DNA from 3 places in the Sulfuriferula sp. AH1 genome. Region 1 is predicted to be linked to each of the others. Evidence: predicted binding sites of a transcription regulator. Region 1 holds the regulator's gene; each other region holds the start of a gene.
What was found. Region 1 encodes sigma-54, which starts transcription at its own class of promoters, with help from an activator protein. Its sites were predicted from a motif close to TGGCACNNTTCCTGCT; they were not measured.

Region 1 (9,663 bases):
CATAAATATGACCGCAGGTGGGTTAGAATTAAACAATCAAACTCAAATCTTACAGCTTACTCATCGTGTCAAAGCGCGTTATGAACCTATTTAATAAATCCATTATCATCGGCGCTTGCCTGTTTTCGCTGTCGGCGCCGTTCGCATTGGCGGAACAGGCTGATCGTACCAAGCCGGTCAATCTCGAGGCGGACAGCGTTACCGTCGATGATCTGCACAAGGTCAGTATTTATGTGGGTAATGTCATCCTGCTGCAAGGGACGATGACGTTGAAGGCTGATCGCATAGAGGTGCATCAGGATGGCGAAGGATTCAACAAGGCCACGGCTTTCGGTAACCCCGTGTATTTCAGGCAAAAACAGGACAACTCGGATGAGTATATCGAAGGTTATGCGAGCCGGCTGGATATGGATACCAAGCAGAATACCGTGCTGTTGACCGGCAATGCGCGGCTGAAAAAAGGTGCGGATGAGCTGCGTGGCAATACCATGAGTTATAACACCGCAACCGAATATTTCGAGGTGAAAAACGATCCGAATGTCGCGAAATCGCCGGGAGTATCTCCCAGCCGCGTGCATGCGGTAATCCGACCCAAGCCGAAAGCAGGGGCACAGCCGCCGGCCACGCCGTTACCGTTGCAACCTGCAGGCAGTCTGAATCCGGACGCGAGTAAGTAGAAATGAGCGAGCTCAAGGCGCTGCACCTGAAAAAAAGTTATAAATCGCGTCTGGTAGTCAAAGACGTGTCGATCAGCGTAAACCCGGGTGAAGTCGTCGGTCTGTTGGGGCCGAATGGCGCGGGCAAAACGACGTGTTTTTATATGATCGTGGGCCTGGTCAAGCTGGATGGAGGCGAAATTCAGATGGATGGCCACGATCTGGGCATGATGCCGATACATCAGCGCGCTGCATTGGGTTTGAGTTATTTGCCGCAGGAAGCCTCGATATTTCGTAAGCTCACGGTAGAGCAGAACATACGCGCGATTCTGGAGTTGAAAAAATATAGCGAAGCCGAGATCGAGCAGCATTTGAACGACTTGCTGGAGGATTTGCACGTCGAGCATTTGCGTGATTCGGCAGCAATGAGCTTGTCCGGCGGCGAACGCCGTCGTGTCGAAATTGCCCGTGCCCTGGCGATGAATCCGCGGTTCGTGTTGCTGGATGAGCCATTTGCCGGCATAGATCCTATTGCGGTAATCGATATCCAGAAGCTGATACGGTTCCTGACCGAGCGCGGCATCGGTATTCTGATAACCGACCATAATGTACGCGAAACCCTGGGTATTTGTGACCGGGCCTACATCATCAACGATGGTACGGTACTGGCTGCTGGTAAACCTGAGGAAATCATTCATAATGAAAGTGTCCGCAAGGTTTACCTGGGCGAACATTTCCGCCTCTAACGACAGATCATGAAACAGGGTTTACAACTTAAACTATCCCAGCACCTCACGCTGACGCCGCAATTGCAGCAATCCATCCGTTTGCTGCAATTGTCGACGCTTGAGCTCAATCAGGAACTGGAGCTGATGGTGCAAGAGAACCCGCTGCTCGAGCGGGTGGATGCGATCGACGATAGCAGCATGCGCAGCCCTGAGTATGAGCCGAGCGTAGCCGGCAGCACGGAGACGACTGTGGATGCCCCGGTTGAAACCGCCCCGCGGGAACTGGCCGAGCTGGACTGGAACGAGTCTGCCAATTACGGTTCCGGCGATGACAATGATGACGATGATTTTGAACCGCAGACATCGTCGCAAGACGTTATCAGTCTACGCGATCATCTGGCCTGGCAGCTCAATCTCACCCCGTTGCTGGAGCGCGATAAGCGTCTGGTTCTGCTGCTGATCGATGCCCTGAATGAAAGCGGGTATCTTACCCAGAGCCTGGAAGACATTGCGGAAATGTTGCCGGATGAGCTGGAAGTGGATATGGATGAGCTGCAAATTGCACTCAAGCATTTGCAGAATCTTGAGCCAACGGGCGTCGGTGCGCGTAACCTCGCAGAATGCCTGGCATTGCAGCTGCAGACCCTGCCGAAATGCACTCCACATCTGGCGTTGGCGCAGCGTATCGTTGAACATGATCTTGCGGCGCTGGGCGCGCATGATTATGCAGGACTGAAGCGCAAGTTGCATTGTGATGACGAGGCGTTGCGTGCCGCCCGCGAGCTGATTACCCATCTCAATCCGCGTCCTGGCGAGGCGTTTGGCGCATCCGATACGCGTTATATCATTCCCGATGTGATCGTCAAGAAAGTCAAAGGCTTATGGGTAGCCAGTCTTAACCCGGATGCCATGCCCAAATTGCGCATCAATCAACTGTATGCAGACATTCTGTCGCGCAATCGCGATGTCAATCACCAGCAGCTGGCCGGGCAATTGCAGGAAGCGAAATGGCTGATCAAGAACATCATGCAGCGTTTCGATACCATATTGCGGGTGACGCAGAGTATCGTCGACAGGCAGCGCCATTTCTTCGAACATGGCGAAGTGGCGATGCGTCCGCTGGTATTGCGTGAAATCGCCGAAGTCGTGGAATTGCACGAATCCACGGTATCGCGCGTGACCACCCAGAAATTCATGATGACCCCGCGCGGAATCTTTGAATTGAAATACTTTTTTGGCAGTCATGTGAATACTGACGCCGGCGGGGCTTGCTCGGCGACTGCAATTCGTGCGTTAATTAAGCAACTGATCAGTGCGGAAAACACCAGGAAACCTTTATCCGACGGGCAAATTGCTGAGGTTCTCGGTCAGCAAGGTATCGTAGTAGCGCGTCGAACGATTGCAAAATACCGTGAATCCATGCAAATTCCGCCCGCCAACCAGCGCAAAGCGCTATAACCAGCAAGTGAAAGGGAATGTCATGAATCTAACAGTTACCGGTCATCATCTGGAAATCACCCCTGCGATTCGCGAGTATGTGATATCAAAAACCGATCGCATGAAACGTCATTTTGACCATGTTATCGACGTCAATGTCGTGCTCACGGTAGAAAAGCTGAAGCATATCGCCGAAGCCAGCGTGCATCTCAGCGGCAAGGATATCTTTGTGCAGGTCGAAGAGTCCGACATGTATGCAGCGATCGATAGCCTGGCTGACAAGCTGGATCGCCAGGTCATGAAGCACAAGGAAAAAAACATCGCTTCGCATCAGGCCAGTGGCGGCATCAAACATCAAGCGGTGGTTGAGCAAGAATAAGCCGCAATGAATCAGATAGTTCCGCTGCTCCCCATTTCGCATATTCTTCTCGATATCGGGATGGGGAGTAAAAAACGTCTCTTTGAATATGTTGGGCAATTATTTGGCAGTGAAGTGGGTGTCGCACCCAATGTTATTCTCGATAGTCTGATCGCCCGCGAAAAGCTTGGCTCTACCGGATTGGGGCAAGGTATCGCGATACCGCACGGGCGCATCAAAGGTTTGAAATCCGCAACAGGCGTGCTGGTTCGGCTTGAGCCGGCGATTGATTTCGATGCTCCCGATCACCTCCCGGTCAAACTTGTTTTCATGCTGTTCGTTCCCATGCAGGCGACTGACCTGCATTTGCAGATACTCGGCGAACTCGCGCAGCTGTTCAGCAACAAAGCCTTGCGCGATGCGCTGCTGACCAGCACCGACAGTGAAGGCGTGCTTGATCTGATCCGTAATTGGCAGCCATGACAAACTCCATCCCCGTTAGCCAGATGTTTGCCGCACTTGCCCAGACGCTGGCGTTGACCTGGGTTTCCGGGCAGGAGGGCGGTGATAAGCAACTGGTGGGCGATACGGTGCAGAAGCCTTCGCTGGCGCTGGTCGGGCATTTGAATTTTGTGCATCCCAATCGCGTACAGGTGCTGGGATGCGCGGAAATGGACTATTTGCGCCAATTAGGCGAAGCCGGTTTGCAGAATGCGGTAACCAATCTGTTTTCGACAGAGCTGGCCGCGGTGGTGGTGGCTAATGGCGAGCCGGTGCCGTCCCAGCTGCTGGAAGCTTCCGAACGCACGCATACGCCGCTGTTTACTTCGCCGCAAGCCAGCCCGGAGCTGATGGCGGTGCTGTCACACTATCTGACCAATGTGCTGGCAGAATCGGTCAACGTGCATGGCGTCATGCTCGAAGTGAACGGCATCGGCGTGATGCTGACTGGCGAATCCTCGGCGGGCAAGAGCGAATTGGCACTGGAGCTGATTACGCGCGGCCATCGCCTGATTGCGGACGATGTGGTTGATTTGTTCAAGGTGTCGCCGGATACGCTGGAAGCGCAATGCCCGCCGATGTTGCAGGACTTTCTCGAAGTGCGCGGGCTGGGGATATTGAATATCCGTACCCTGTTCGGCGAGCTGTCGGTCAAAAGCAAAAAGAATCTCAAGCTCATCGTGCATCTGAAAGCACCCGCCGATCCGGCACAGGAGTCCATCTCCCGGCTGGATATGCACGCCTCGTCAGAAACGATTCTGGGTGTGAAAATTCCCAAAGTCCTTATTCCTGTCGCGGTGGGGCGCAATCTGGCAGTGCTGGTCGAGGTGGCAACGCGCAATCATATTCTGCGCATGCGCGGTTTCAACAGTGCGGAAGAATTCATTGCGCGTCAGCAGAAACTGCTGGAAGCAAACGAATAACCATGGAAATCGCGCTGAACAAAATGCAGTTGGTGTTGATCAGCGGCCTGTCGGGTTCGGGGAAAAGCATCGCCTTGAACGTGCTGGAAGACGTGGGCTATTATTGCATCGACAACCTGCCCGCCAACTTGCTGGAAGAGAGCATACAGTTTCTGGCCAGCCACGGTTACCAGCAGGTGGCCATCAGCGTCGATGCACGCAGCGGCGATTCCTGCCAGCATCTGCCGGCACTGGTGCAAAAGTTGCGGCAGCAACTGAATTTCCGCTTGCTGTTTCTGGAGTCGAAAACAGAAACGCTGGTGCGGCGGTTTTCCGAAACCCGACGCCGTCATCCGCTCAGCGATGAGCATCACGCATTGCCGGAAGCCATTGCGATGGAGCGGGATTTGCTGGACCCGATTGCGCAACTGGCGCATCGTATCGATACCAGCGACTTGTCCGCCAATACCTTGCGCAGCTGGATCAGGGACATGATTGCACTGGAAGGCGCCCAACTGACGTTGCTGTTTGCATCGTTCGGTTTCAAACATGGCATACCGCTGGATGCGGATCTGGTATTCGATGTGCGCTGTCTGCCGAATCCGCATTACGACCCCGTGCTACGTCCGCAGACCGGACGTGACCGGGATGTCATCAGTTTCCTCGAAAACATCCCGGAAGTGCGCGAGATGTTGTCCGATATCGAACAGTACGTGCGCAAATGGCTGCCATGTTTCATGCGCGATAATCGCGCCTACCTGACCGTGGCGATCGGTTGCACTGGCGGGCAGCACCGCTCGGTATACATGACCGAGCGTCTGGCGGCGCAGTTCTCGGCTGACGTGCAAACACTGGTGCGGCACCGCGAGTTGATGTGAGCACCCCAAGTTCGGTCATGGCGACGATAAAAAGCGGCGATTGGGCCGTATTGACGCTGGGAGTGATGGTGATCCTGGCGCTGGGTATGCATTACTGGATGAGTCCGGGCGGACAGCGTCTCATCATCAAGCGCGGCGGCGATGTGTTTCTGACGGCATCGCTGGCGCGTGCATTCAGTGTCGATGTGCCGGGCCCTCTGGGCGTCACGCAAGTGGAAGTGGCCGGTCATCGGGCGCGGGTGCGTAGCGATCCCAGTCCGCGGCAGCTGTGTGTGCATCAGGGATGGATCAGTCATGAGGGTGAAGCTGCGATCTGTTTGCCCAATCAGGTGAGCGTGGAAATCGTGGGGCAGGTGCGGCGCTATGACAGTCTTAACTATTAAACCTACCGCCGAAGATCATCGCATCGCCTATCTGGCAGCACTGGCTATCGCACTGATGCTGATGGAAGCGGCATTGCCGTCGCCGCTGCCCGGGGTAAAGCCGGGCCTGGCCAATATCGTGACGCTGCTGGTGCTGAAGCAATACGGCTTGCGCACTGCGATATGGGTGGCGGGGCTGCGGGTGGTGGCGGGCAGTATCTTGCTGGGCAGTTTCCTTACCCCGGGTTTCATGTTGAGTCTGGGCGGGGCGGCTGCCAGTCTGGCCGCGTTATGGCTGCTGCAGCATTTGCCTGAGCGTTACTTTGGCGCTGTCAGTTTGAGTGTCTCGGCCGCTTTTGCGCATATCAGCGCGCAATTGCTCATTGTGTCGGTGTGGCTGATGCCCGGCGTCAACGTATTCTATCTGAGCCCTGCTTTTGCAGCGGCAGCGTGGGTATTCGGCCTGAGCAATGGCCTCATTGCCGCTTACCTGTTACATAATCATCAGGATAATCTGCAGGGAAATAGCCAACATGAATCCGCCGCATAGTGTCACCCTGGCGTTGACCGGGGCATCGGGCATGCCGTACGGTATGCGCCTGCTGGAATACCTGCTGGCTGCCGATGTCAGCGTCTACCTGCTGGTTTCCAGTGCTGCGCAGATCGTGGCCAGGCAGGAGCTGGATCTGGCCTTGCCGGGACGTACACATGAGCTTGAGGAAATGCTGACGGCGCAATACGGCGCTCGTCCTGGCCAGCTGAAAGTGTTCGGACGTGAAGAGTGGTTTGCACCGGTAGCGTCGGGATCCAATCCGGCAGATGCCATGGTGGTGTGTCCGTGTACCATGGGCACGCTGGCAGCCATCGCGCAAGGCTTGTCCGACAACCTGATCGAGCGCGCCGCGGATGTCAGTATCAAGGAGCAGCGCAAGCTTATCCTGGTGCCGCGCGAGACGCCTTATTCGGCATTGCATCTGGAAAACATGCTGAAACTGGCGCGTCTGGGCGTGGTGATCCTGCCGCCCAATCCCGGCTTCTATCATCATCCGCAAACGATCGAGGACCTGGTGGATTTCGTCGTCGCACGCATTCTGGATCAATTGCATATCCCGCATCAACTGATGGCGCGCTGGGGACAGGCATGAGCTGGTTCAAACGCAGCCTGCCCCTGATGTTCGACCGGCTGCATAACGTACGCCATCTAAGCATCCCGATCTTTCCGATGCATACCGTGCTGTATCCCGACGGTCTGCTGCCGCTGAAAATTTTTGAGACGCGTTATATGGACATGGCCAAAACCTGTCTGAAAGACAATGCGCCATTTGGCGTGTGTCTGATTCAGGCCGGCGAAGAGGTGGGTGCGCCGGCCGTCCCTCATTCCGTAGGCACGCTGGCGCACATCGCCGACTGGGATATGCCGCAACTGGGCATTCTCAATATCACGGCTCAGGGCGGCCAGCGGTTTCTGATCGAATCCAGCGAGACCGGCAAGGACGGCCTGATCACGGCCGAGGTGAGTCTGATTTCGGCTGAAGCCACGCAGCTCGTGACCGACGAGTTCAGCCTGTGCAGCACTGTGTTCGAGACTATCGTGCAGGAACTCGGCACGACGCGTTTTTCCAATCCGATGCATCCGGAGCAGGCGGTCTGGCTGGGATATCGTCTGGCGGAAAGTTTGCCGATCAAGGCCAGCGCGAAACAGGATCTGCTGGAAATGAACGATAGCCTGATGCGCCTGAAGATCATCCAGGAATTCCTGAAACGGCAAGGCGTGCTCGGCTGACTGCTTTGGTCGGGCGGATCCCCGTGTTACTTGGATCGCTTGACAGCGATCTGCTGTTCAGCGTGGCATCGGTCGCAAGTTCACCAGCAGTGCCTGATCGGCGATCGTGTCGGCGATGGTATAGCGATCGAGTACCGCGAGAAAGGCCAGATTGGCTTCATTCAGGATGGATTTCAGATGGCAGTCGGGCGCCAGTACGCAGCGATTGGTGGTGCGATTGAAACATTCGGCAATGTCGAAATTCGGTTCGGTGCTGCGCACCACATCCCCGATCCTGATCTGCTCGGGCGCGCGCGCCAGCGCCATGCCGCCATGTTTGCCGCGCAACGTGTGGATAAAGCCCTGTTGTGCAAGATGGTGCACCACTTTGACCAGATGGTTGCGTGAAACGCCGTAAAACTCCGCCAGTTCGGTAATGGTAGCCCAGCCGTCGGTTTTCATGCCGAGGTAGACCAGCACTCGCAATGAATAGTCGGTATATCGTGTAAGTTGCATAAAATCCTTGACACCCGGTTAACGTTCTTATTAAGATACATACAAGATGTATCTTATGCAGGTTATTCAATAACCTGATTTTACATCGTACTGAGGTCGAATAGACCTGTTTTTTTCCTCAATAAAATGTATTTATTATACATGTTATTGAATTGATCGAATACACATTAGGAGTGACGCAAATGGCTAACGAACTGTTCCATAAATTAGGCGGCGAAGCCGCAGTTAATGCTGCAGTGGATGTGTTTTACCGTCGCGTGCTGAGCGATGACCGCATCAGCGATTTTTTTGAAGATGTCGATATGGAGCGTCAGGCCGCCAAACAAAAAGCGTTTCTGACCATGGCATTCGGCGGCCCGGTAAATTACAGCGGCGCCGACATGCGTAAGGGTCATGCTCATCTGGTCGCGCGCGGTCTGAACGACAGCCATTTCGACGCCGTGGTGGAAAATCTGGTGGCATCGCTGCAGGAGTTGAATGTGCCAGCCGAGCTGATCGCGGAAGTCGGCGCCGTGTGCGAAACCACACGCAACGACGTGTTAAACAAATAGTTCAACGCTAAACGGGACCGGACATCATGACGCAATTACATTTGAACGAAGCTACTTATCAATGCGAAGCGGGTGAGTCAGTACTGGACGCCCTCACGCGCCAGGGTGTTGCGGTTCCCTCTTCCTGCCGCAGCGGCGTATGCCAGACCTGCATGATGCAGGCGGCGGCCGATGCCAATGTGCCGCGCGCTGCACAGAATGGGCTGAAAAGCACCTTGCAGGCGCAGAATTATTTCCTGGCGTGCGTATGCCATCCCACCGAGGACATGACGGTCAGCCTGCCGGACAGCAGTGACAGATTGCTGCCGGCGACAGTCACCGCGATTCGCCCGCTCAACGACGAAATACTCTGCGTCGGGCTGGATTGCCCGTCGCTGCAGGATTATCGTGCCGGACAGTTCATCAACCTGTACCGCGATGCCGGATTCTCACGCAGCTATTCGCTGGCCAGCGTGCCGACTGACAGCTACTTGCGCCTGCATGTGCGGCGCCTGCCCGACGGGCGCATGAGCAACTGGATACACGACCAGCTGAAGATAGGCGACAGTCTGCATATCAGCGCGCCGGTCGGTTCATGTTTCTATCTGCCCGGCGCTGCGGAACAGCCCTTGCTGCTGATCGGCACCGGCTCCGGTCTGGCGCCGTTGATGGGCATCCTGCGCGATGCGCTCAATCGGGAGCATAGCGGCGAGATTCATTTGTACCACGGCAGCCGCGACAGAGCCGGTCTGTATCTGGTGGATGAATTGCGCGAACTGGCCGAGCATCACCCCAATTTCCATTACACCCCCTGCGTTTCCAGTGAGCCCGCGACATCCGGCTGCAAATCCGGTCGTGCAGTCGATGTCGCGCTGGCCGAGCACCCTGATCTGGCCGGCTGGCGCGTATATCTGTGCGGCAATCCGGACATGGTCAAGTCGGCGCGGAAGAAGGCGTATCTGGCCAAGGCGGCGATGAACGATATCTATGCGGATGCGTTCGTCGCGGTAGCGAGCTGACCGCTCATCCAGTT
Region 2 (9,663 bases), 290 kb from region 1:
CTTCGCGCTGATGGCATTCGGCCAGATTTTCGGTTTCTTCGGCATCCTGCTCGCGCTCCCGATTTCGGCAGCATTATGGGTAGGCTTGCGTCATGTCAAACTCACCTATCAACGCAGTAACCTATACCGGCATCCAAAGGTATAATACTGATTTTAATTAAAAGAAACCCGCAAATGACTGCCGCGCTCCTCGAATCCCACATCCCATCGTTGCAACTCCTGTCGCGCGGCAAAGTCCGCGACCTTTATGCCGTGGACGATCAGCGCCTGCTTATCGTCGCGACCGACCGTCTGTCGGCGTTCGACGTCGTGCTGCCGACCCCGATCCCCGGCAAGGGTGTGGTACTGACCGAGATTTCGCATTTCTGGTTCAGGCAATTGGCGGATGTGATCCCGAATCATCTTACCGGCGACACGCCCGAATCGGTGGTGCAGGCCAACGAGCGCGATCAGGTCAGCGGGCGCGCAATGGTGGTCAAGCGTCTCAAGCCGTTACCGGTAGAAGCCATCGTGCGCGGCTATCTGGTCGGCTCGGGCTGGAAGGAATACCAGAGCAGCGGCAGCGTATGCGGCATCCCGCTGCCTGCCGGTCTGGCGCAGGCGGCACAGCTGCCGCAGCCCTTGTTTACGCCGTCGACCAAGGCGGAAGTCGGCGCGCATGACGAAAACATCGATTTCGCTCGCGCCGAGGAACTGCTGGGTGCTGACATCGCCGCGCAAGTGCGCGACGCCAGCCTTGCGCTTTATACCCGGGCTGCCGCCTACGCTCTCACGCGCGGCATCATCATCGCCGACACCAAGTTCGAATTCGGCCTGGACGACACCGGCAAGCTGTATGTGATCGACGAAGTGCTGACCCCCGACTCATCCCGTTTCTGGCCCGCCGACGAATACAAAACCGGCAGCAATCCGGCCAGCTTCGACAAGCAGTTCGTGCGCGACTGGCTGGAAAGTTCAGGCTGGAACAAACAGCCGCCGGCACCTGAATTGCCGGCCGGGATCGCAATAAAGACCGGCGAAAAATACCGTGAGGCGGTTGCGCGGCTGATGGGCTAACTACTGCCAAAGCGGCACTGGAAGCCTGAACGCCATTCGGGCTTCCATTTTCATCTCATTCCGCCGCCAGCCCCAGCTCCTGAATCTTTCGGGTCAGGGTATTGCGCCCCAGTCCCAGCAGATTCGCTGCCTCGATACGGCGTCCGCCGGTGTGCTTGAGCGCGATGTTGATCAGGGTCTTTTCAAAATCCTGAGTCAGGCCTTCGATAATCCCCACTTCGCCGCGATTCAATGCCGCATCCGCCGTATGGGCCAGGGCCTGCAACCAGTCGCCGCTGACCTGTTCAGAGGGGCTGGCATTCAGTATCTCGGGCGGCAGGTCGGACACATCCACATTGTTGCCCGGCGCCATCACGGTGAGCCAATGGCAGACATTCTCCAGCTGGCGCACGTTGCCGCTCCAGGCAAACTGGCTCAGATGCCTGATCGCTGCTTCGGACAGCTTCTTGGCTTCGACCCCCTGTTCCTGTGCGCTCTTCTGCAGAAAATGCTTTGCCAGCAGCGGAATGTCTTCGCTGCGTTCGCGCAGTGCAGGCAGGCGCAAGCGGATCACATTCAGCCGGTGATACAAGTCTTCACGGAACAGACCCTCCTTCACCCGCGTTTCCAGATCCTGATGCGTCGCTGCGATGACGCGCACATTGACCTTGATCGGCTGATGTCCGCCGACACGGTAAAACTGGCCGTCTGCCAGCACGCGGAGCAGGCGCGTCTGTAATTCGGCCGGCATGTCGCCTATTTCATCCAGAAACAGCGTACCGCCGTCAGCCTGTTCGAAGCGCCCGCGGCGCTGCACCGCCGCGCCGGTAAAAGCGCCGCGCTCGTGGCCGAACAATTCGGATTCCAGCAGATCCTTGGGGATCGCTGCGGTATTCAATGCGATAAACGGCTTGCTGGCGCGCGGACTGTGGCGATGCAATGCCGAGGCGACCAGTTCCTTGCCGGTACCGGATTCGCCGGTAATCAGTACCGTGGTGTGCGATTGCGACAGGCGGCCGATGGCGCGGAAAACTTCCTGCATCGCCGGGGCCTGCCCCAGTATCTCGGGTACGCCTTCCACCTGCACTGCGGCAGCAGCCTCATCCACCCGCATGCTTTCATCAACGGCACGACGGATCAGCTCGATGGCGTGATCGACGTCAAACGGCTTGGGCAGATATTCGAATGCACCGCCCTGAAATGCCGCTACAGCGGATTCCAGATCGGAATAGGCCGTCATGATGATCACCGGCAATTTGGGAAAACGCGCCTTTAACTGCTGCAGCAGATCCAGCCCGGAACCACCCGGCATGTGGATATCGCTGACCACCACTTGCGGCATGCCGTGTTCCAGCGCCGCTTCGACTTCCGGCACGGAAGTAAAGCTGACGAAGTCTATGCCCTCGCGCTGCAAGGCCTTCTCAAATACCCATCGAATGGAGCGGTCGTCATCAATAATCCAAACTGGTTTCATCATGATATTTCCGTCATGTATATGCAGGAAGCTGGCCTAACGGCAGCAATAAGGTAAAACAGGTACGCCCCGGCTGGCTTTCCACTTCTATGGTGCCATGGTGCTGATGCACGAAGGTCTGGGCCAGCGTCAATCCTAGTCCGCTGCCACCTTCGCGCGCAGAGACCAGCGGGAAGAAAATACGGTCGCGCACCGATTCGGGAATGCCGGGACCATTATCGATAATCTGGATTTGAGCCGCTAACGGGTAGCGCTTCATCGCCAGGGTCACCTGCCGCGCGATCCGTGTGCGCAAACATATTTCACCCTGCCCATGCAATGCCTGCACCGCATTGCGCACAATGTTGAGAACCACCTGAATCAGCTGTTCACGGTCCCCCACAATATCGGGAATGCTGGTGTCGTAGTCACGGCGGATAATCAGGCCTTTCGGCGTTTCAGCCAGCGTGACGCTGCGCACCCGCTCCAGCACTTCATGAATGTTCAGCGCATTGATCTGTGGCAGGCGATGCGGCGTCAGCAGTCTGTCCATCAACGACTGCAGGCGGTCGGATTCCTGAATGATGACCTGGGTATATTCACGGGTCTCGGTAGATAATTCATGCTCGAGCAATTGCGCTGCGCCGCGAATACCGCCCAGCGGATTCTTGATTTCGTGCGCCAGATTGCGCACCAGCTCACGATTAGCCTGTTGTTGCAACAGCATATGCTCGTCGCGCGCGATTTTCAATTGCTGATCCATCGCGTGAAATTCGAGCATGAATGCCGCAGCAGAACCTTCAACCGGCGTAAAGGTGGCGCTCACCTGTAACGCGATGTCGCCAACCTGGACATGCAATTCATGCTCGGTGAAACTGGCGTTATGCGCGACCGCGTAATCCAGCGCAGCATTAAGCTGGGCTGGCTGGCGGAAAATCTCGTTGAGCGGCAAGCCTTTGACTTGCACTGCGCTCAACCCCAGCAAATTCTCCGCGGCCGGGTTGATATAACTCACGCAGCGATGCTCATCCAGTGCCATCACGGCTGTCGCCAACCACTCCAAGCCTGCGAAATAAGGATTCATCTGTTCCATGCCATGCACTACGAGGGATAAAATGAAACGATGCACCGAAATAGGACGTTACTATCGTTTAATATACAATTCAATTCATAGTAAGCAAATAGTAAGCCAGATACGCTAGCTGATGTTATTTGACGCTGCTTAGTTCTTTCCTGAGCGCATTAATATTGTCCCGGTGCAATTTGATGTTGCTATCCAGCCTCTCGGTGCGCGTTATGTAGCCTGGACTGGTGGCCTTTTCACCGGGGCGCAGCACTTCGCCATCCTTCTTTGCCGTCACGGCATCTGACAAGGCCTGTTCTTCGACATGCAGTTCGTCTTCCAGCACATTGCGCCGCACGTTATCCCGCTTGCGCTGAATATCACTATTCACACGCGGGAAATTAAGTGGCGTCGTACTCACAGATTCGTTTTTGCGCGCTGGATTACCGTTATTCGCATTACGCGTTATCGGTGTAGCTACCGGCCCAAGATCCAGGCGTTTGGCGCCTTTGACCGGCCGATCGGTATAAGTCACCTGGCCTGAGGCATCAATGTGTTTATAAATATCGGCATGTGCAGGCACGGCCAAGCATAAACCCAATACCAAAATCGATAATTTCATTTGTGAACCATATCAGAATGATAGCCCGAGTTTAGGGCAAGCCCAATGGGGTTGCAAGCCCATAAAAAAAGGGGCGGAAATCCGCCCCTTTCAGTTCGCTGTTGAATCTTACAGCGAGTAATACATTTCAAACTCAACCGGATGGGTGGTCATCCGGAAGCGGGTGACTTCTTCCATCTTCAGTTCGATATAAGCATCGATCATTTCGTTGGAGAACACACCGCCGCGGGTCAAAAACTCGCGGTCTGCATCCAGAGCCTCGAGCGCCATTTCCAGAGAGTGGCAAACTTTAGGAATCTTTGCTTCTTCTTCAGGCGGCAAATCATACAGATTCTTGTCCGCGGCATCGCCAGGATGAATCTTGTTCTGGATACCGTCCAGACCAGCCATCATCAAGGCGGTGAAAGCCAGGTATGGGTTAGCGGAAGGATCCGGGAAACGCACTTCGATACGACGGCCTTTTTCGCTGGCAACGTGCGGAATACGAATCGATGCGGAACGGTTTTTAGCCGAGTAAGCCAACATCACTGGCGCTTCAAAGCCTGGCACCAGTCGCTTGTAGGAGTTGGTGCCCGGATTGGTGATCGCATTCAGCGCCTTGGCGTGCTTGATGATGCCGCCGATGTAATACAGCGCTGTTTCGGACAGGCCGGCATAACCATTGCCTGCAAACAGGTTTTTGCCATCTTTCCAGATCGACTGATGCACGTGCATGCCGGAACCGTTATCGCCAACAATAGGCTTGGGCATGAAGGTCGCGGTCTTGCCATAAGCATGAGCGACATTGTGCACCACGTATTTCAAAGTCTGGGTCCAGTCAGCACGCTTGACCAGGGTGCTGAACAAGGTACCGATTTCACATTGACCAGCGGTTGCCACTTCATGGTGATGCACTTCAACTGGCACACCCATGTCTTCCAGCGCCAGGCACATTGCCGAACGGATGTCATGCAGGCTATCGACGGGAGGAACCGGGAAATAGCCGCCTTTTACACCGGGACGATGACCCATGTTGCCGCCTTCGTATTTCTCATCCGAGCTCCAGGCTGCTTCTTCGGAATTGATTTTGACCGAAGTACCGGACATGTCGGTTTTCCAGCTTACGGAATCAAACACGAAGAATTCTGGTTCAGGACCAAAATAGGCGGTATCACCGATACCGGTGGATTTAAGGTAAGCTTCGCCGCGTTTGGCGATGGAGCGCGGGTCGCGATCATAACCTTTCATATCGGAAGGCTCGATTACGTCGCAAGTCAGAATCAGAGTGGACTCATCCATGAACGGATCCATGCGGGCGCTTTCAGCATCCGGCATCAGGATCATGTCTGAAGCCTGAATGCCCTTCCAGCCAGCGATGGAAGAACCATCAAAAGCATGGCCATCGGTAAATTTGTCATTGGTGAACTGCTTAACAGGCACAGTCACATGCTGTTCCTTACCGCGGGTATCGGTAAAACGAAAATCAACGAATTTGACATCGTTGTCTTTAACCATTTGCATTACGTCGGCGACCGCCATCAAGTTCTCCTAACTAAAAAGTACGTGCAGAATTAAATCAAAATTATATTATTCGCCTAATCAAGCATGATATATGCCAGGATCAAGCTTAACCCGGGTATTCATATATTTCATGATTATGCTTGTTTAAGTTGCCACGTGTAAAGGGTATCCATCAATAAACCTATTTGGTGCATAATTTTAATATACGCACCAAAATGGTGCTTATATTAAAATAATGCACCAATATTGTGCATAATCTGTCTGTGGCTACCAAAGTTATAAACACCATCTATACTAAATTGACCACCCGGATTAAAACGGAGCGACAAAATGCCTACTCTTAATAATATTTTGCATACGGCTCAAGAGCGAGCAGATGCAGCCAATCTGCCCTATGCCGGCGCGCTCACTCCAACTGAAGCCTATTATCTTAGCCAGCATGCTCCGGGAGCGATATTGGTTGATGTGCGCAGCCAGGCCGAACGCGATCTGGTCGGCACGATTGAACAGGCTGTCACGGTAGAATGGCAGACCTATCCGGGCTGGCAACCCAATCCCTATTTCATTACGCAACTCAAGGCGGCCGTCGACCCGGAAGCGCTGGTTATGTTTTTCTGCCGGAGCGGCAACCGCTCCAGCCAGGCTGCAGTAGCCGCCTACAGAGCAGGCTATAGCGAAGCCTATAATGTGCTGGAAGGCTTGGAAGGCGATAAAAACGATCTCGGACAGCGCGGACATAAAAACGGCTGGAAATTTGCAGGTTTGCCCTGGCAGCAGAAATAAAGGCATAGCCCGGTTTTTGCAGTAGAATTCCATTTTTTAGCATGAACATGACTTCCTGTGACTGACCGCTATGCAGTAATCGGCAATCCCATTGCCCACTCCAAATCGCCGTTCATACATACTGCGTTTGCCCAACAAACCGCACAAGATATCACCTACGAGCGCCTGCTCGCGCCGCTGGACGGCTTCGCCGTCACCTTGCAGCAATTTCAGGATGCAGGCGGATGCGGCGTCAATATCACCGTCCCGTTTAAAGAAGAAGCCTGGCAACTCGCCGACAAATTCACTGCACGGGCGCGGCTTGCGCGCGCAGCCAACACATTGATGTTTACCGAATACGGCATCCTCGCTGACAATACCGACGGCGCGGGCCTGGTCACTGACATCCGGCAAAATCTGGGCTATGCATTGGCTCATCGGCGCATTCTGGTAATGGGCGCGGGTGGGGCCGCTCGCGGCGTCATCGCGCCGCTGCTGGCTGAACTGCCTGCATTTGTGGTAATAGCCAACCGCACCGTCAGCCGGGCAATTGAACTCCAGCGACAATTTTCGCCTTATGGCGTGGTAGAAGCCTGCGATTACGATGCATTGAAGAACATGCAATTCGATTGCGTCATCAACGCCACTTCGGCCAGCCTGTCTGGCGAGCTGGCGCCCCTGCCAGCCGATGTGTTCGCTTCCGGCAGCCTTGCCTACGACATGATGTACGGCACCGAACCCACTCTCTTCCTGCGTTTTGCCGCTGCTCATGGCGCCGGCCGCTGTGCCGACGGCCTCGGCATGCTCGTCGAACAGGCCGCCGTGGCTTTCGAGCTGTGGCGCGGTATACGCCCCGACACCCGCTCCGTCATTGCCGAATTGCGCTCATTATGATTTTAAAATTAATACGCCGCGGGGTTTTCGCCCTGCTGGCCGTTATTGTGCTCTATCAATTCTGGCTGTTCGTCCATGTCTGGTGGTGGGTAGATCACAATCCGGCAAACAGCGCATTCATGGACGAGCGCCTGAATATCCTCCAGCAAAAAAATCCGGATGCGCAACTGCGCTTCAAGTGGGTGCCTTATAACCGGATTTCCGGCAATCTCAAACGCGCGCTGATTGCCGCCGAAGATGCCAAATTTTTAAGCCATGACGGCTTCGACTGGGAAGGCATGCAAAGTGCCGCCGAGAAAAACCTGAAAAAGGGCAAGATCGTCGCCGGCGGGTCGACCATAAGCCAGCAACTGGCGAAAAACCTGTTCCTGTCCGGACAACGCACACCGTGGCGCAAGGGGGAAGAAGCCATCATCACGATCATGCTCGAGCAAATGATGAGCAAGCGCCGCATCCTGGAAATCTACATGAACGTGATTGAGTGGGGCAACGGCGTATTCGGCGCGCAGGCCGCATCGTACTATTATTATCGCACCTCGCCCGCCAACCTGTCCGCCAGCCAGGCTGCCAAACTCGCGGCCATGGTGCCCAACCCGCGCTATTACGACACTCACCGCAATGCGCGCGGCTTGCTGCATCGCGCCGCAATCATACAGGCGCGCATGAATCAGGTTACCGCACCGAGATGAAAATCCTTGACCCCACTTCCTTTTTGGAGTTTAATAGCGGGCTTCGTGGCTGGGTAGCTCAGTTGGTAGAGCAGCGGATTGAAAATCCGCGTGTCACAGGTTCGATTCCCGTCCCAGCCACCAAATAAACCAGGCTTTCAGCGATGAAAGCCTTTTTTATTGCCTGCCGTTAACGGCCTAACAGTATCAGACCCCATACCACGCATACATTCAGCAACGACACCAGCACGGCGGCGCTACCCATATCCTTGGCACGCTTGATGAGATGATGATGCTCGAACGAAATACGGTCAACCGCAGCTTCCACCGCAGAGTTAAGCAGCTCCACGATCAATACCAGCAGCACCGACGCGATCATCAATGCCCGCCCAACCGCACTCGGCTCCAGAAAAATTGCCAGCGGAATCAAAATCACCGCCAGCAGCATCTCCTGGCGAAACGCATCCTCATGGCGCAAGGCCGCTTTCATGCCATCTATCGAATAGAATAAAGCGTTAAGCACCCGCTTGGGGCCGGTTTTACCTTTGAACGGAGATTCTTGCACAGTGAACTACCTCAAAAATTTGAGCATAGCCGAGGCCGGCCCGGTTTGAATAGCCATTACAGATGAAGTTTTTGCGTCAGATTGATGACAATACGACAAAAATACGGTGCGAACCTAAGGCGGGTGGTGGTGATGGGCGGAATCGAACCGCCGACCTATGGGTTATGAATCCATCGCTCTAACCGTCTGAGCTACATCACCAACATGATACGAAGCCCGGTATTATCCTGGTTAAGCATACGAACTGTCAAGATAACAATTATCGTCCCGCCAACAATATTGAGCCAACACCTTGCGCAGACAGATATTTTACTGGATAATAATGTCCTTTCTGCGTACACGCCGCAGCACCTTAGGAAAAAATCATGAAAACTGATATTCACCCAAAATATGAAGACATCAATGTCACTTGCAGCTGTGGCAATAAATTTGTCACCCGCTCAACCATGATCAAAGATCTGCACGTTGAAGTTTGCTCGGAATGCCACCCATTCTATACCGGCAAGCAGAAGATCGTTGATACCGCTGGTCGCGTTGAGAAATTCCGTCAGAAATACGGCATGAAATAATATTTCATCCGAATTGAGACAGCGAAAAGGCAGCCATGGCTGCCTTTTTTATTTTTTGGAGTAAAATCGGCTGTCACGTTTTAATTATACTAGGCGCTTCGTGTCCAATTTATTCGCAATTCGTCCCTATCGCTTCGTTCCCAGCCTGCTGACAGTGGTGCTGTGTCTGGCCTGGCTGCTGCCGGGCCTCATCGGGCATGAACCATGGAAAGGCGATGAAGCGGAAACCATGGGATTGATACACAGCGTATTATCCGGCGCACCGACTGCAATCCCTACCTTGGCCGGCGAACCCTGGCTGGGGCACCGCCATTATACAGCCTGATCGGGGCAGCATTTGCCGAGATGTTTTCTACCTGGCTGCCTGCGCACGATGGCGCACGCCTGGCTGGCGGCTTCTTTATCCTGATCACATTATTTTTTACCGGTTTTGCCGGGCGCGAATTATACGGCAGCGAGCATGGTCGTTTGACGGCGCTTGTGCTCATAGGCAGCGTCGGATTATGGGTGCGCGCGCATGAGTCCATTCCGC
Region 3 (9,663 bases), 120 kb from region 1:
GCGTGACCATCGGCGCCTGTAGCGGCGGGCCTTCTGCCTGCGCGAGTTCTGCCAGATTGAACCAGTTGGCTGGCTCGCCTTGATAATTTTCTATCAACTTGACCCACTTGAGCTCGTTCGGCGTTGCCAGATTCAGCACCAGACCTTGCGCTTCGCCGCGTCCGGTACGACCGATACGGTGGATATGTACTTCGGCATCGCGGGTGACATCGACGTTAATAACTGCGCTCAGGGTCTGGATATCCAGCCCGCGTGCGGCTACGTCTGTCGCTACGAGTACCGAGCAGCTCTGGTTGGCGAACAGCACCAGCACTTCGTCGCGCTCGCGCTGTTGCAGGTCGCCGTGCAGCGCCAGCGCGGAGAATCCCTGCGCACGCAGTTCCTCGGCCAGCTCGTTGCATTGCGCTTTGGTGTTGCAGAAGGCCAGCGTGGATACGGGCTTGAAGTGATTGAGCAGCTTCGCTACCGCAGCGTTGCGTTCATCGTAGCCGACTTCGTAGAAACGCTGCTCGATGTGACTGGCGGCATGCAGCGATTCGACTTTGACTTCAACCGGATCGCGCAGAAACAGCTTGCTGGCTTTGCGTATATCGTCGGGATAAGTCGCCGAAAACATCAGGGTCTGCCGGCGGCTCGGGCAAGCGCGCACGATGGCAGTGATTTCATCATAGAAACCCATGTCCACCATGCGGTCGGCTTCATCCAGCACCAGGGTCTGCACTGTCGACAGCTTGATGCTGCCGCGGCCGATATGATCGAGCAGACGCCCGGGCGTGCCGACCACGATATGCGCGCCATGCTCCAGCGAAGCTACCTGTGGCGCCATCGGCGAGCCGCCGCACAAGGTCAGCACCTTGATATTGCTGGCAAAGCGCGCCAGCTGGCGCAGCGATGTCGCCACCTGATCCGCCAGTTCCCGCGTCGGGCACAGCACCAGCGCCTGTATCGCAAAATAGCTCGGATTCAGCTTGTGCAGGATGCCGATACCAAACGCAGCCGTCTTGCCGCTGCCGGTCTTGGCCTGTGCGATCAGATCGCGCCCTGCCAGTATCTGCGGCAGGCTTTGCGCCTGTATCGGCGTCATTTCGCGGTAACCCAGCGCATCGAGATTACTGAGAAAGGCGGGAGATAACGACAAGCTGGAAAAGGATGTTGTGTTCACGATGAATGGCAGTAGCGATAAAACACGCAGTCTAACAGCCTCATCACCCCGCTGTAACTTTCTGTTACAACTTGCCTCATATTTCGCAACAGTTCGCTTACAAAGCAGCCTTATGATGAACTCACTTCCACTGGAAGCAACCCGGACAATCTGACTTAGGAGCATGAAATGAATAAAGCAATTACAACAGGATTATTGGTAATCGGTTTCATCGGCGCAAATGCTGCCTTCGCAGACAATTACCACCGTCAATCCAATAACCAGCTGCAATACAACGAACACAATCGTATCAAGCATGGCGTGAAATCAGGCAGCCTGACACGCGAAGAAGCTCAGGGCCTGGCCCAGGAGCAAAAGCAGATCCGTACCGAAGAGCATGCGTATAAGGCAGACGGCAAATACACCGCCGCCGAACGCAAGGACGTGCATCAGGACCTGCAACAGGCCAGCAAGGACATTTATCAGGAAAAACATGACCGGCACTAAATTCGCCGTTATGTGTCTGAACACCGGCGGTAAATGGTTATCGCCGTTAGTATGAGAAGAGGAATGAACGATGAATACACTACTTAAACCACTCCACCGTACCAGCACTCTGGTCACGCTCGTTTTATTGGCCAGCATTGCCACACCGGCATTGGCCGATGATGACGACGGCTACCGCGGTCGCGGTTATGACGCTCCCCGCTACCAGGGCTACGATCGCGGGGATTGGGGCAGAGGTCACAAATACAAACACCATGACCGCGATGTCTATTACGTCACCCCGTATTATCAGCCACGCGTCGTCTACGCACCGCCCCCCGCGTGATTTACGCACCGCCGCCACCGGTGGCTTATTATCCCAGCGTACCCTACCGCAGCGGCATCGAAGTGCGCCTGCTGCAATTGTTCTGATCAGGCAGCCGGGCGCATCTGGCGCTGATAGAGGAACTCCAGCACGCGTGAACGCAGGTGGTGATAATGTGCATCGTTGGCCAGCGCCAGACGATCGCGCGGCTTGGGCAGATCCACCGTCAGGATATCGCCGATAGTCGCCGCCGGGCCGTTGGTCAGCATGACGATACGGTCGGATAACAGCACCGCCTCGTCGACATCATGGGTGACCATGATTACCGTGCTCTGGGTGGCGGCAACAATTTTCATCAGCTCGTCCTGCAAGTGAGCGCGGGTCAGCGCATCAAGCGCACCAAACGGCTCATCCATCAGCAGTACCTTGGGTTCCATCGCCAGCGCGCGGGCGATCCCTACGCGCTGTTTCATACCGCCGGATATCTCGTTAGGCCGCTTGTGCTCGGCATGACTCAGGCCAACCAGATTCAGCGCTTCCAGCGTGCGCTGCTTGAGTTTGGCTTTACCCTCCCTGGCGCCGAATACCCGCTCGACGCCTAGGTAGATATTATCGAAGCAGGTCAGCCACGGCAACAGGCTATGGTTCTGGAACACCACAGCCCGCTCCGGCCCCGGCCCCTTGATTTCGCGCCCGGCACACAGCGCCGCGCCCTCGGTCGCGTCCTGCAGCCCGGCGACAATATTAAGCAGCGTGGATTTGCCGCAGCCGGAATGCCCGATCAGCGTAATGAACTGACCCTGGTCGATGCTCAGATTGATGTCGCACAGAGCGTGATACACGCCTTTTTTGGTGGTGAATTTCACATCCACCTGTTCGAGTTGCACAAACTTTTCCATTTGAATTGCTCCCGCTAATTGTTTGCTGTTCGGTTATCTTGAAAAGACCTTGTCCACCAAAAACACTAAAATCACGACAATAGTTTGAGGAACCAATTTGCAGATTTATTTCGTGATTTTCGTGCTGTTCGTGGACTAATCAATTAGTCCTTTGCTAGTCGTAGCTGAAGCGCCTGGCAATCCACACCAGGCCCTGCTCCAGCAGCAAACCGATAATACCCACCACAAAAATCGCAATGATGATGTGCTCGACATTGAGGTTGTTCCACTCATCCCACACCCAGAAACCGATGCCGACGCCGCCGGTCAGCATCTCCGCCGCCACGATCACCAGCCAGGCCACGCCGATGGCAAGGCGCACCCCGGTCAGCACATGCGGCAACACCGCAGGAAACAGGATGCGGGTAAACACCTTCCACTCCGACAGATTCAATACGCGGGCAACGTTCAGATAATCCTGCGGTATCTGGCGCACGCCGACCGCGGTATTCAATATCATCGGCCAGATGCTGGAAATGTAGATCACCCAGATCGAAGCCGGCTCGGCCTTGTGCAAGACCAGCAGACCGATAGGCAGCCAGGCCAGCGGCGACACCGGACGCAGCAGGCTGATGATGGGCGCGGTCATCGCCGCCAGAAATTTGAAACGGCCGATCATGAAGCCGAGCGGGATGCCGATCAGCGCCGCCAGACCGAAGCCGATGCCGACGCGGTACAGCGAGTACAGGATATTCCAGCCTATGCCCTGATCGTTCGGACCTTTGTTATAGAACGGGTCGGCGAACAGCGCTTTGGCTGATTCCCAGGTCGTGGCCGGCCCGGGCAGATTGGGCGTTTCCCGCGCGATCAATGCCCACAATGCGATGAAGGCAACGATGCCCAGCACCGGCGGTATCACCCAGCGCAGGAAATCGCCGAGTTTTCCTTTCAGGTCAAATTTGGCTTTGCTCATGGTCGTTTTGGCAGTTTGCGGTTGCGGCGTTACGACAGCGGGCGCTTCTGCGCTCGCGTCGGGCGGGAGTGTTCCGTATATGGCACTCATGATGATTCTCCTGATGTAGGCACCAGCGTATCGAGCAGCGGCACAGAGGCCGCCACTCGAGCGGTTTTAAGCGTGAATTTTGAAAGAGGCCGCGTATTTCTTTGGATCCTTGCCATCCCACACTGTGCCGTCGATCAGCCTGGAAGTCCGCAGCGGACTCTTGGGCACAGCGATCTTGAGCTGGGTAGCCGCTTCGGTATACAGCTTGATCTGGTTGACCTTCCTGGCTTCGGCCAGATAATCAGGATCATCCTTGAGCAGACCCCAGCGCTTGTGCTGGGTGAGGAACCACATGCCGTCGGACAGGTACGGGAAGTTGACCTTGCCGTCGTTGAAGAACTTCATATAGTTGGCGTCCTGCCATTTCTTGCCGTTACCATTGTCGTACTGACCCAGCATACGATCTTCGATGGAATCGAAATCGGTATTGACGTAGGCCTTGTCCGCTATAATTTTGGCTACTGCCGAGCGATTACTCATGGTATCGATATAACGCGACGCATCCAGTACCGCCATGATCAGCGCCCGAGCAGTGTTCGGATGTTTGGCGACCCAGTCGGCAGTGGTGCCCAGGATTTTTTCCGGATGATCCTGCCAGATTTCCTGGGTGGTAACCGCAGTAAAGCCGATTTTGTCACGTATCGCCCGGGCATTCCACGGCTCTCCTACACAGAAACCATCCATATTATCCACGCGCATATTCGCAACCATTTGCGGCGGCGGCACAGTGATGACCTTGGCCTCGGTAAACGGATTGACGCCGTAGGCTGCCAGCCAGTAATACAGCCACATGGCATGGGTGCCGGTCGGAAAGGTCTGCGCAAAGGTATACTCGCGCGGCTCGGCCTTGACCAGCTTGGCGAGGCTGACACCATCCACGGCACCCTTGGCCTTGAGCTGGTTGGATAAGGTGATAGCCTGGCCGTTGTTGTTGATGGTCATCAGATTGGCCATGTCCTTTTTCGGCCCGCCGATACCCATCTGCACACCGTAGATCAGACCATACAGCACGTGTGCCGCATCCAGCTCGCCATTCACCAGCTTGTCGCGCACCGCTGCCCAGGAAGCTTCCTTGCTCGGTGTAATCTTGATGCCGTATTTCTTGTCGAACCCCATCACGCTGGCGATCACCACCGATGCGCAATCGGTCAGCGGGATAAAACCCACTTTTACTTCGGTAATTTCGGGGGCATCGGAACCACCCGCCCAGGCGGCATTACGCACTCCGGGGGCAACAAGATTCATCAAGGCAGCAGCTCCAAGTATGCCGGTCGATTTCTTAAGGAAATCGCGACGTGTATTAGCAGAAGTTACTAGGGTATCGGCATCCGGCCGGATGCCAGTTTCGTGGTCGCTCATCTGAGTCACTCCGTTTATTTAACAAAAGGTTTGATCAGAGATCGCCCACCATTGGACAAGGCTCTTGCATGGATATATAGCAAAGGCCATGCCAAACCTGCTGCTTATTTACAACCAGTTGATTAAAAATAAGTTATTACCATGCTCTCAATCGTTCTCGCCGATCATGATCTGGCCGGCAGGCAAGCGCATGGTGCAGGCACAAGAAGACGGCGCACCAAAACAGCACGTCATGCACTGGCGATCTGGAATGCTTGTCAAAGTCGATGATTGCGCTCAATATGGTTTCGGGTGTTTATGCGGGCCAAGTCCGCATCACGCATTGCACGGATTAGCGGACGGTGCAGGCAGAAGAACGCTGCCCGCGCCCTGTCCAAGGAGACCATCATGGAACCCGTCTGGCTGCAGCACTATCCCCCGGAGATTCCTGCCGAAGTCGACGTATCTCGTTTCGCTTCGCTCAAGGACATGTTCGAACAAAGCTGTGCGCGCTATCGCATGCGCCCCGCTTTTACCAACATGGGGACTACGCTGGACTATGGCGAGATCGACCGCCTGTCGACACATTTCGGCGCCTACCTCTGCAACGAAATCGGCCTGACCAAGGGCGAGCGCGTCGCCCTCATGCTGCCCAACCTGCTGCAATATCCGGTGGCATTATTTGGCGCATTGCGCGCAGGGATGGTAGTCGTCAACGTCAATCCGCTCTATACCGTGCGCGAACTGCAATGGCAACTGGCGGATTCCGGCGCCGGCGCCATCGTGGTGCTGGAAAACTTCGCGCATACTTTACAATCGGCATTGCCGGACACGGCGGTGCGTCATGTCATCACTACCCGCATCGGCGATCTGTTCCCGCCGCTGAAACGCTGCCTGACGAATTTCACGATCAGGTACATCAAACGCATGGTTCCGCACTGGGATATTCCCGCGGCAGTGCCCTTCAGCCATGCACTGCAACTCGGTGCGCGTCTTCCGCTGCCGGACGTGGCGCTTGCCCGCGACGACATCGCCCTGCTGCAATACACCGGTGGCACCACCGGCATCCCCAAAGGCGCGGTGCTGACACACGGCAATCTGGTGGCCAACGTGGAACAAACCTCGGCCTGGATCGGCAGCACTTTCCGCGAAGGCGAGGAAGTGGTCGTCACGCCGCTGCCGCTGTACCATATCTTCGCCCTCACGACCAATCTGCTGCTCTTCGTCAAATGGGGCGCAGACAATGTGCTGATTACCAATCCACGGGATCTTCCCCGCCTCGTGCGCGAACTGCGCAAGACCCGTTTCACCGTCATCACCGGGGTTAATACCCTGTTCGCCAAACTGCTCGGCACGCCGGGCTTCGAAAAAGTGAGACAGGCCAATGCCGGTGCGCTCAAGGTTGCGGTGGCTGGCGGCATGGCGGTGCAGCGTACGGTGGCGGAACGCTGGCAGCAAGCGATGGGCGTGCCGCTCATCGAAGGATACGGCCTGACCGAAGCCTCCCCCATCGTGAGCGCCAATCCGCTCAGCGCCAGGAAATTCAGCGGCCTGATCGGCATGCCGCTGCCCTCTACCCAAATCGAGATACGGGACGAACAGGGACACCCGGTCGCAGCAGGCAAGTCGGGCGAACTATGCATCAGAGGCCCGCAGGTGATGCGCGGCTACTGGAACATGCCGCAGGAAACCGCCCGCGTTCTCGACGCCGACGGCTGGCTGCGCAGCGGCGATATCTGCATGATGGACGAGCGCGGCTATCTGCGTTTCATCGACCGCCACAAGGACATGATCGTGGTCTCCGGCTTCAAGGTCTATCCAGCGGAAATCGAAGAAGTGGTGATGACCTGTCCCGGCGTCAAGGAAGCAGGTGTCGCAGGCGTAGCCGACGCGACCAGCGGTGAGGCGGTCAAAGTCTATCTGGTAAGAAAAGATCCGGCCCTCACCGCCGCAACGGTGATCGCCCACTGCCGGGCCAATCTGGCCGCATATAAAGTGCCGAAATACGTGGAATTCCGCGACCATCTGCCCAAGTCCCCTGTCGGCAAGATCCTGCGCCGCAAGCTGAAAGAGGAACACGCACCCGCTGTATAGCCATTCGATCCGGCAGCGCGACACCTCATCCAGTGGCGGGCCGGCCGCCGGTTACTATAATGAATAGCTTACCCAAGTCGGATATAACCCCATGACCCTGCACCCGTCGCCCCACCAGCCTGCCGACGCCGCACACGATGCGGAATGGTTGCTGAACATCGTGCGCGAGCTGGCACGCGAGCTGCGACCGGATGCGCCCCATCTCGAACATCTGGGGCTGGACCATGCACTGGAACGTGATTTCGGTCTCGACAGTCTGGCGCGGGTGGAGCTCTTTGCCCGCATCGAACGCGACCTGGGAACACGGCTTGACGAGGCAGCGTTTGCCGAAGCGGAAACGCCGCGCGATCTGCTGAAACGGATCCCGACTGGCGCCGCAATCGGAACCGTCACGCCTGCAACCATACCTGTCACGCCACCATCCCGGCTGACGCATCCGCCCGCCGGGATCGACACACTCACCGGCATGCTCGACTGGCGTGCCGCCCGGCATGGCGATGAAGTCCACATCATCCTGTACAGCGAAGGTGATGGTGAACACAGCCAGAACATCAGCTACCGGCAATTGCGCGATGAAGCGCAGGCCCTTGCAGCCGGGCTGCTGGCACGGGGGCTGGCTGTCGGCGAGCGCGTTGCGATCATGCTGCCTACCTGCCGCGAATTCTTCGTCGCGTTCTATGGCACCATCTACGCAGGCTGCATACCGGTGCCGCTGTATCCGCCGGCACGTCCGTCACAGCTCGAAGACCACATGCGGCGCATTGCCGGCATCGTCGCCAATGCCGGTGCCAGCATGCTGATCACTGACGAGCGCGCCAGGATCCCGGGACATCTGCTGCGCGCGCAATGCGAGGCGTTGCATGAAGTCGTCACCGCAACGGAGCTGGCCGATCACAGCCCTCCGGCAACGTTGCCGCCCGTGCAAGCCCAGGACGTCGCTTTCCTGCAATACACCTCCGGCAGCACCGGCAATCCAAAAGGGGTGATCCTCAGCCACGCCAATCTGTTCGCCAATCTGCGTGCAATGGAGCGCGCTTCGGCAATCACCGCGGATGACGTTTTCGTCTCCTGGCTGCCGCTCTACCATGATATGGGACTGATCGGCGCCTGCATGGGCAGCCTCTACGTCGGCTTCCGGCTGGTGCTGCTGTCACCGCTGGCTTTTCTCGCCCGCCCCGGCCGCTGGCTGTGGACCATCCATCAATATCGCGCTACCGTCTCGGCTGCGCCCAATTTTGCCTACGAGCTCTGCGCCAACAAAGTGGACGATCACGAACTCGAAGGCCTGACACTCGACAGCTGGCGCATCGCCTACAATGGCGCCGAGCCGGTCAGCCCGGATACGATCGAGAATTTCAGCGCCCGCTTTGCCCGTTACGGCTACCGGCGCGAGACCATGACACCGGTCTACGGACTCGCCGAAAATGCGGTTGGCCTGGCATTCCCGCCGCCTGGACGCGGCCCGCTGATCGACCGTGTGGATCGAAATGCGCTCGCGGATGAAGGCAGTGCCCGCCCAGCCGATGCAGCTGACGTCCGCGCCCGGCGCATCGTGGCCTGCGGCCGCGCACTCCCCGAACACGATTTCCGCATCGTCGATGCCGCCGGCAGTGTGCTGCCGGAACGCACTCAGGGTCGCGTGCAGTTTCGCGGCCCGTCTGCGACGCGCGGCTATTTCCATAATGCCGAAGCCACGGCAGCCTTGTTCGACGGCGCATGGCTCAACAGCGGCGATCTGGGCTATCTCGCGATGGGCGAACTCTACCTCACCGGGCGCGAAAAGGACATCATCATCCGTGCCGGGCACAACATCCACCCGCAGGAGCTGGAACAGGCTATCAGCCAGGTGCAGGGTGTACGCCGCGGCGGTGTGGCCGTGTTCCCGGCCACCGATGCGCACTCCGGCACCGAGCGGCTGGTAGTGCTGGCTGAGACCCGCGACACAGGGAATGCCGAAGAGCGCAGCCGGATTATGTCCGAAATCAACCGTCTTGCCATCGATCTTGTCGGCATGCCGGCCGATGATATCGTGCTGGCGCCGCCGCGCACGGTGCTGAAAACCTCGAGCGGCAAGGTACGGCGCGCCGCCTGCCGCGAACTGTACGAACGCGGCGCCTTGGGCGGCGCACCGCGCGCACCATGGCTGCAAGTACTGCGGCTGGCGCTGTCAGGCGCCAGCGCCCAGGCCTCGCATCTGTTGCGCCGCACTGCAAATGGCGTATGGGCGGCCTGGGCCTGGGCGGTGTTTGCCGTTGTCGTCCCGCTCGCCTGGCTGATGATCGTGCTGATGCCGGTGCTCAAACTGCGCCGTCGCGTCGCCAGAGGGTGCGCGCGCCTC

Region 2: glnA (glutamate--ammonia ligase) is a predicted target of sigma-54. The motif match lies at 5,755-5,770, and genes of this name have one in related genera.
Region 3: CAP31_RS12705 (CmpA/NrtA family ABC transporter substrate-binding protein) is a predicted target of sigma-54. The motif match lies at 5,331-5,346, and genes of this name have one in related genera.

The regions. Positions count from the first base shown of each region.
Region 1 is NZ_CP021138.1:2,631,944-2,641,606, reverse strand. Features, by position in the region: gene lptC (LPS export ABC transporter periplasmic protein LptC) at 1-94, shown strand, start outside; gene lptA (lipopolysaccharide transport periplasmic protein LptA) at 81-677, shown strand; gene lptB (LPS export ABC transporter ATP-binding protein) at 680-1,402, shown strand; gene CAP31_RS13265 (RNA polymerase factor sigma-54) at 1,412-2,842, shown strand; gene hpf (ribosome hibernation-promoting factor, HPF/YfiA family) at 2,865-3,200, shown strand; gene CAP31_RS13255 (PTS sugar transporter subunit IIA) at 3,207-3,662, shown strand; gene hprK (HPr(Ser) kinase/phosphatase) at 3,659-4,603, shown strand; gene rapZ (RNase adapter RapZ) at 4,627-5,460, shown strand; gene CAP31_RS13240 (NusG domain II-containing protein) at 5,457-5,843, shown strand; gene CAP31_RS13235 (Gx transporter family protein) at 5,824-6,372, shown strand; gene CAP31_RS13230 (flavin prenyltransferase UbiX) at 6,356-6,967, shown strand; gene CAP31_RS13225 (LON peptidase substrate-binding domain-containing protein) at 6,964-7,605, shown strand; gene CAP31_RS13220 (Rrf2 family transcriptional regulator) at 7,663-8,100, opposite strand; gene CAP31_RS13215 (group 1 truncated hemoglobin) at 8,283-8,651, shown strand; gene CAP31_RS13210 (2Fe-2S iron-sulfur cluster-binding protein) at 8,678-9,649, shown strand.
Region 2 is NZ_CP021138.1:46,635-56,297, forward strand. Features, by position in the region: gene CAP31_RS00280 (AI-2E family transporter) at 1-145, shown strand, start outside; gene CAP31_RS00285 (phosphoribosylaminoimidazolesuccinocarboxamide synthase) at 175-1,056, shown strand; gene ntrC (nitrogen regulation protein NR(I)) at 1,112-2,509, opposite strand; gene glnL (nitrogen regulation protein NR(II)) at 2,523-3,581, opposite strand; gene CAP31_RS00300 (DUF4124 domain-containing protein) at 3,697-4,173, opposite strand; gene glnA (glutamate--ammonia ligase) at 4,282-5,691, opposite strand; gene CAP31_RS00310 (rhodanese-like domain-containing protein) at 6,004-6,456, shown strand; gene aroE (shikimate dehydrogenase) at 6,514-7,329, shown strand; gene mtgA (monofunctional biosynthetic peptidoglycan transglycosylase) at 7,326-8,018, shown strand; tRNA gene CAP31_RS00325 (tRNA-Phe) at 8,066-8,141, shown strand; gene CAP31_RS00330 (diacylglycerol kinase) at 8,188-8,562, opposite strand; tRNA gene CAP31_RS00335 (tRNA-Met) at 8,687-8,763, opposite strand; gene rpmE (50S ribosomal protein L31) at 8,928-9,131, shown strand; gene CAP31_RS00345 (hypothetical protein) at 9,232-9,456, shown strand; gene CAP31_RS00350 (glycosyltransferase family 39 protein) at 9,477-9,663, shown strand, end outside.
Region 3 is NZ_CP021138.1:2,515,858-2,525,520, forward strand. Features, by position in the region: gene dbpA (ATP-dependent RNA helicase DbpA) at 1-1,162, opposite strand, end outside; gene CAP31_RS12685 (hypothetical protein) at 1,331-1,648, shown strand; gene CAP31_RS12690 (hypothetical protein) at 1,719-1,973, shown strand; gene CAP31_RS12695 (ABC transporter ATP-binding protein) at 2,060-2,851, opposite strand; gene ntrB (nitrate ABC transporter permease) at 3,006-3,893, opposite strand; gene CAP31_RS12705 (CmpA/NrtA family ABC transporter substrate-binding protein) at 3,960-5,252, opposite strand; gene CAP31_RS15200 (hypothetical protein) at 5,394-5,522, shown strand; gene CAP31_RS12710 (AMP-binding protein) at 5,640-7,325, shown strand; gene CAP31_RS12715 (AMP-binding protein) at 7,417-9,663, shown strand, end outside.